Linked DNA regions of Formosa sp. Hel1_33_131. The protein of the gene in region 2 binds, or shares a complex with, the protein of the main gene of each other region. Links are inferred from orthologs where the notes say so. Each region holds a gene or a part of one and is shown on either strand. Other genes may lie near its edges.

Region 1 (3,296 bases), 680 kb from region 2 along the record:
TTACGCTATAAATTAAATTAATAAATATAAACACAAACATTATGAAAACAGTTTTCTTATCACTCACCATCCTATGCATGACCACGTTGAGTTTTGCTCAAAATAAAAATGCGAGAGCGTCTTTTGAAGTGGACGGTGTTTGTATGATGTGTAAAAATCGTATTGAAAAAGCGAGCCTTAAAACAAAAGGGGTTAAATCTGCTGTTTGGAACGTAGAAAGTCACGAGTTAAGACTCATTTTTGATGAAAACAAAACCGACCTCACGACCATCCAAAAAAACATTGCAGGTGTTGGTCATGACACTAAAGAACTGAAAGCAACTGACGAAGCTTATAACAGTGTCCACCCGTGTTGTAAGTACAGAGAAGATGAGGTTGTAGAGGAACATAAATAGTTTTAGTGAGTTTATGTCCGATCGGTCACAGAATACGGAGAGGCAAGCATAACTCAAATTAAATTTGGATATAATTAGCTATATTTGTTTATATCGTAACCAATATTATTATGGGAACAGTAGAATTAAGAAATAAATGGAAAGAAGCGATCGGGAAGGTTGATGATCGTTTTTTGCGTATGGTGGATGCTTTATATGAAACGTATTCAAAAGACCAAGTTGACTTTTTTGAGGAGTTGCCAAAAGAAATACAAGAGCTCCTAATAGAAAGTAGAGAAAGCATAAAAAACGGAGACTTTTTTACTCACGAAGAAGTGACGTCTGAAGCTAGGAAGAAATTTAACATTTCAGAATAAAGATTTTTATGATGGATGTGATTTGGGGAGCAAAAGCTAAACACTCTTATTTCGATGAACTTGACAGAATAAATAAATTTCACACTGTTAGAGAAGTTGAAAAATTTTTAAAAGGGTTTCAAAGTGAATAATAGTGTGTGATTTATAAAATAATATTAGGTATCACAATTTGTGACACCTAGTTATTAAATCACAAAAAAAGCTCCTGAATGTAATTTCAGGAGCTTTTTTTGATTGTTATTGTATGTGGAGATTTACATCATCCCTGGCATCCCGCCACCCATAGGAGGCATTGCAGCAGCGTCTTCTTTAATGTCAATTAAAGCACATTCTGTTGTGAGGATCATACCTGCTACAGAAGCAGCATTTTCCAAAGCCACACGCGTTACTTTTTTAGGATCAATAATTCCAGCTTTAAGCATGTCTACATAGACATCATTTTTGGCATCGTAACCAAAATCGCCTTTACCTTCTAGGATTTTATTGATCACTACACTTCCTTCGCCACCAGCATTTTCTACAATGGTACGTAAGGGAGCTTCAATCGCTTTAGACACGATTTGAATTCCGGTAACTTCATCCAAATTGGCTGCGGTTAGTTTTTCGAGTGTTTTTTGAGCTCTTACAAGCGCAACACCTCCACCAGCAACAATGCCTTCTTCAACAGCGGCTCTCGTCGCATGAAGTGCATCATCTACGCGGTCTTTCTTTTCTTTCATTTCAATCTCACTAGCAGCGCCTACATAAAGGACTGCAACACCCCCAGCTAACTTCGCCAAGCGTTCTTGTAGTTTCTCTTTGTCATAGTCGCTAGTCGTTGTTTCTATCTGCGCCTTGATTTGATTCACACGCGCCTTGATATCATCCGCTTTTCCAGCTCCATTGACAATCGTTGAATTGTCTTTGTCAATAGTCACTGTTTCGGCAGTTCCTAACATACTTAAGTCTGCATTCTCTAAAGAAAATCCACGTTCTTCTGAAATCACGGTACCACCTGTAAGGATGGCGATATCTTCGAGCATTGCTTTACGACGGTCTCCAAATCCAGGTGCTTTCACTGCAGCGATTTTAAGACCACCTCTTAATTTATTGACCACTAAAGTAGCTAAGGCTTGGCCATCTACATCTTCAGCAATAATTAAAAGTGGACGTCCAGATTGTGCTACAGGCTCCAAAATTGGAAGCACTTCCTGAAGGTTTGAAATCTTTTTATCAAATAATAAAATATAAGGATTTTCTAAATCAGCAATCATTTTATCGGCATCGGTCACAAAATAAGGACTTAAATACCCTCTGTCAAATTGCATTCCTTCAACCACATCTACATAAGTGTCCATTCCTTTGGCTTCCTCTACTGTGATGACACCTTCTTTACCAACTTTCCCAAATGCCAAGGCAATAAGTTCTCCGATAGTATTATCGTTATTGGCAGAAACAGATGCAATTTGTTGAATTTTCTCAGAAGAATTTCCAACTTTCTTTGCTTGCTTTTCTAAATCCGTGATGATGGATGTGACTGCTTTATCAATTCCACGTTTCAAATCCATTGGATTCGCACCAGCAGCTACATTTTTCAAACCTTCTTTTACAATTGCTTGTGCTAAAACGGTTGCTGTTGTGGTACCATCTCCAGCTAAATCGTTGGTTTTAGAAGCAACTTCTTTAACCATTTGAGCACCCATATTTTCTAGAGCATCTTCCAATTCAACTTCTTTTGCTACTGAAACACCATCTTTAGTCACTTGTGGTGCACCAAAACTTTTGCCAATAATCACATTACGACCTTTAGGTCCTAAAGTTACTTTTACTGCATTTGCGAGTGCATCAACGCCACGTTTCAATCCGTCACGTGCATCTATATCAAATTTTATATCTTTTGCCATTTCTTTTATTTTTTAAAAATTAAACAATTGCAAGAATATCACTTTCTCGCATGATTAGATAATCAGTTCCTTCTAGTTTAAGCTCTGTTCCAGCATATTTTCCGTAAAGTACTGCATCGCCAACCTTTACAGTTGTAGGCTCATCTTTAGTGCCTTTACCCACAGCAACCACGGTGCCTTTTTGAGGTTTCTCTTTCGCATTATCAGGGATGATAATTCCAGAAGCGGTTGTTGTTTCAGCCTGCTGTGGTTCTACAAGAACTCTGTCAGCTAATGGTTTGATATTTAAAGCCATATATTTTAATTTTTAGTGTTGTTAAATTCGTATTTATACTTTCTAAAAGTGTGCCAAGCCCATTGAACTGACAAACTTTCAGAAACAAAAAATGTCAACGTGTTGGCGTTGACATTTTGTAATTTTTATAAAGCATTTGTTTTACTCTGAATCCGTTGCTTCTGGCGTTGAACTCTCTTCAGTAGTTGTCTCTTGAACAGGGACTGCTACAGGTTGAGTTGTTGTTGGTGCTGCATCTAAATCAAGAGCTTTAGATTCTTGACTGTTGCTAGGACCTACAATAGCAATATTAGATAGTAAAATTAAGGCCAACAATAATGTTGCGAGTGCCCATGTGCTTTTGTCCAAAAAGTCGGATGTTTTTTTA
Region 2 (3,617 bases):
TTCTATTATAGATACGTCCTTCAAATTCATAGGGGTAATACAGGTAATATCCCGCCTGAGTGACAAGCGACCAGTTATTTATAAATAATTCATAACCCAAAAATCCACCAATGCGTTTATAGTCGGCATCCGGGTCTGATGGTTGTTCAGGAAATGCAACACTTCGGTAGTGGATTTCTTCTTGTAAAGCCTTTGAAAAGAACGCTTCTACCCCCACTTGAAATGCACTGAAAAAATTAATACGCTTGTCCACATAGGCTGAAAGTGTATAAAATGGAAATTGTTCACTTCCTACCACATCTGTTTGACTGAGACCAGAGCGCAGGACAAAATTGTATTTGAACGCTGTGGAGACCGCTGGGTGTTCTACGGACTCTTCGTAGACGATTTCCTTTGTATCTAAATCATAATTCAAGCCAATATTTAATGAGATGGTATTTACACTTGTGTTGGGAGATTTAAAACTTCCATTGGAGGCGTGAAAGAACACCAATCCTGTTTGAAGTCCGATAGGACCTAATAGGTTTGGTTTTTTATAGTTTAACATCAGATAGGGACTGCCTAATAATTTGGATCCAAATGCAACGTTTTTTGGGTTTGAATTTTTATCATACGGGTTTGACGCAACTACAATCCCTTGCCCAACGCGCAGCATCAATCGGCGTTTGAAGAAGTAAAAATTAAAATGACCGTAAAACCCAAATGTATTTCCGAGTACCTCATTTTTTAGATCTTGATACATAAAAGAGGCTCCATAATCTGGGTAATTATAGCGTTGCTGCCACTCCTTTTTTCCATCTGTTCGGTGGTTCCATCCCAGTATAATTCCTTCTGGATGGCCTTTAATAAGATGTAATATATTGGTATTATGAACCGGAATGTTTCCTTTGAAATAATTAACATCTACAAAGCTGCTGCTTTGATTTTCCTGCGAAAAACCAAAGAAGACCATACATCCAAAAAAACAACCTAGAAACCGATTCATTTCAAAATAATAAGACCGTAAAAGTAAAGTAAATATTTAAATACCTATTGTAGAGATGTGGAATATAACTTTTTTATTCATCCAATATTTAGTAAGTTTGTGGCTTAATACCGAGGACAAATTTGATCTGATTGCAACCTCATTAAAAAAAGCTAAAGCAGTACGTACTACTCCATTAGCCCGCAATCCTATTTTTTGTTCTCATAAAACACTGTTTATGAGTTATTTATTTACATCCGAAAGCGTTTCAGAAGGCCACCCAGACAAGGTTGCCGACCAAATTAGTGATGCTTTAATCGATCATTTTTTAGCGTTTGACCCAGACTCAAAAGTAGCTTGTGAAACTTTGGTGACCACTGGTCAAGTATTTTTAGCTGGAGAAGTTAAATCTAACACCTATCTGGATGTGCAAAAAATTGCACGCGATACCATCAACAAAATTGGTTATACCAAAGGAGAATATATGTTTGATGGCAACTCTTGTGGAGTGCTTTCAGCAATTCATGAGCAATCCGAAGACATCAACAGAGGGGTGGACAGAGGCGCTGAAGAACAGGGTGCTGGCGATCAAGGAATGATGTTTGGATATGCCACAAATGAAACCGAAAACTATATGCCGTTGGCATTGGATTTATCGCACCGTATCTTAATTGAACTCGCAGCCATGCGCCGCGAAGGCACCGATATCACTTATATAAGACCCGATTCTAAAAGTCAGGTGACCATTGAATATGATGATGATAATACACCAAATAGAATTGATGCGATTGTGATTTCTACCCAACACGATGATTTTGACGAAGAGACGGCTATGTTGGCAAAAATTCGAGAGGATTTAAAAACAAAATTAATCCCTAGAGTGGTTGCAAAACTGCCTTCGCATATTCAAGATTTATTTAATGACCAGATTACGTATCACATCAACCCAACAGGTAAGTTTGTGATTGGAGGGCCTCATGGCGATACAGGTCTTACGGGTCGAAAAATTATCGTTGATACTTATGGCGGTAAAGGCGCGCATGGTGGCGGTGCATTCTCTGGAAAAGACCCAAGTAAGGTGGACCGTAGTGCGGCTTATGCCACGCGTCACATTGCTAAAAATATGGTAGCAGCAGGACTTTGTTCGGAAGTCTTGGTGCAAGTGAGTTATGCCATTGGCGTTGCAGAACCTATGGGTGTTTTTGTGGATACTTATGGCACCAGCCCTTTTAATTTAACGGATGGTGAAATTGCAGATCACATCTCAAAACTATTTGATTTACGTCCGGCAGCGATCGAAAAACGTTTAAAACTCCGCAGGCCCATTTATAGCGAAACAGCGGCTTATGGTCACATGGGTCGTGAACACAAGACAGTGACTAAAACCTTTCATCAACCGAATGGCGAAAGTTTGACTTTGGAGGTTGAATTGTTTACGTGGGAAAAACTAGATTATGTCGATGTGATTAAAGAGGCTTTTGGAATTTAACTGTTTTTAGTTAAAATAATTCATTAAAAAATCTTCCGAAAAATAGGGGTAGTTTAATTGCGTACTTAGGTCGGTATAGTTCTTCTTTATGAGTTTCTTTTTGGAGGTCGTTTTCGTAGTTCCAAATACATAAATTTGATGTATAATCGTGATAAATTCTTGATAGCTATAGTGACAATCGTCTAGACTAAAAAGACGGATGTATTTTTTCTCGTTCAACGTATCTTCCTGTATTTTGTAATAAAATGCACACATCAAATAGCAGAAATTCAAGTGGTTTTTTTGATAATAAAAATCAGGCTTCTGATCTATGGCCATTTTATCAATTAGAAACACCATCAGCTGTTGGTTCTTAGTGAGTATCGCCGTGGTGTGCAACTCGTAATAATAGTCTAGTTTATTAGATTTTTTTAAGTGAACTTTATGATAGGTGTTTAAAATTTCCGATGTGTTTTTGGGTTCATTTACCAGTAGTTTTAAGGCTAACAAACGACTGCACAGAATAGGATTTAAATCCGTTGAGAAAATTAAATCTTTGTGACGATCCACCACCTTTTTATGATTTAGAAAATTTTTAAACTCTAAAATTGCAGAGGTGAATACCGTTATTTCTTTTGTGGGGGGATTGCGGTCAATGGTTTCTGTCCAACTCCCATAATAGCCATTCAAATTAGAATAATCTACAAAGGTTAAATAGACACATTGTAAAAAATTGGTATTTTTAAGCAATACCGTGTCAAGTTCAGGTTGCTTTCGTACTAACAATCCTAATGAATTTCCTAAATACAATACTTCTGAATAGGAAAAATTCTCAAAAGCGAGCTCTTTCAATTTGAACAACTCATCTATTAAACGGTAGCTTCTAACATGAAGCAATTCTCTAATTAATAAGACGATAAAACCCGTGAAATCTTCAAGACTTTTTTTGGTGGATTTCACTAAGGCAATAATTGCGGCTTCATCCCCATCGTAAACCGCTTTGTAGGTGATCTGAGACAAATCAATTTTCTCTTTATACAGATGCGTTTGCGTAAAATGAATGTAGTTTTTATATCCAATAAATTGAGCTAAGGTGTTTGTCGTTTTAATGTTTGGCTTGGTGTAAGGAGCCAAACCATACAAGCGTCTAATGGTACTGTAACTTATGTCAATATCTAGCGTTTC

What was found. The genes of interacting proteins can lie anywhere in the genome.
Region 1: the proteins of metK (region 2) and groL are in contact, whole or in part, in a cryo-EM structure (PDB 8P4O), measured with the Escherichia coli proteins. The link is inferred for Formosa sp. Hel1_33_131 from one-to-one orthologs.

What each region holds. Positions count from the first base shown.
Region 1 is NZ_CP017260.1:1,735,210-1,738,505, forward strand. The notes cover bases 321-3,296. They hold groL (chaperonin GroEL), read right to left. Parts: upstream 2,635-3,296; coding sequence 1,006-2,634; downstream 321-1,005. Other genes in these bases: FORMB_RS07825 (heavy-metal-associated domain-containing protein), read left to right, coding at 321-395; FORMB_RS07830 (hypothetical protein), read left to right, coding at 506-751; FORMB_RS07840 (co-chaperone GroES), read right to left, coding at 2,654-2,929; secG (preprotein translocase subunit SecG), read right to left, coding at 3,071-3,296. Outside these bases: FORMB_RS07820 (TonB-dependent receptor), read left to right, coding at 1-21; more of FORMB_RS07825, read left to right, coding at 42-320.
Region 2 is NZ_CP017260.1:1,056,877-1,060,493, forward strand. The notes cover bases 352-3,327. They hold metK (methionine adenosyltransferase), read left to right. Parts: upstream 352-1,202; coding sequence 1,203-2,453; downstream 2,454-3,327. Other genes in these bases: FORMB_RS04715 (acyloxyacyl hydrolase), read right to left, coding at 352-985; FORMB_RS04725 (hypothetical protein), read right to left, coding at 2,460-3,327. In the rest of the region: more of FORMB_RS04715, read right to left, coding at 1-351; more of FORMB_RS04725, read right to left, coding at 3,328-3,617. UniProt on the Escherichia coli protein: Catalyzes the formation of S-adenosylmethionine (AdoMet) from methionine and ATP.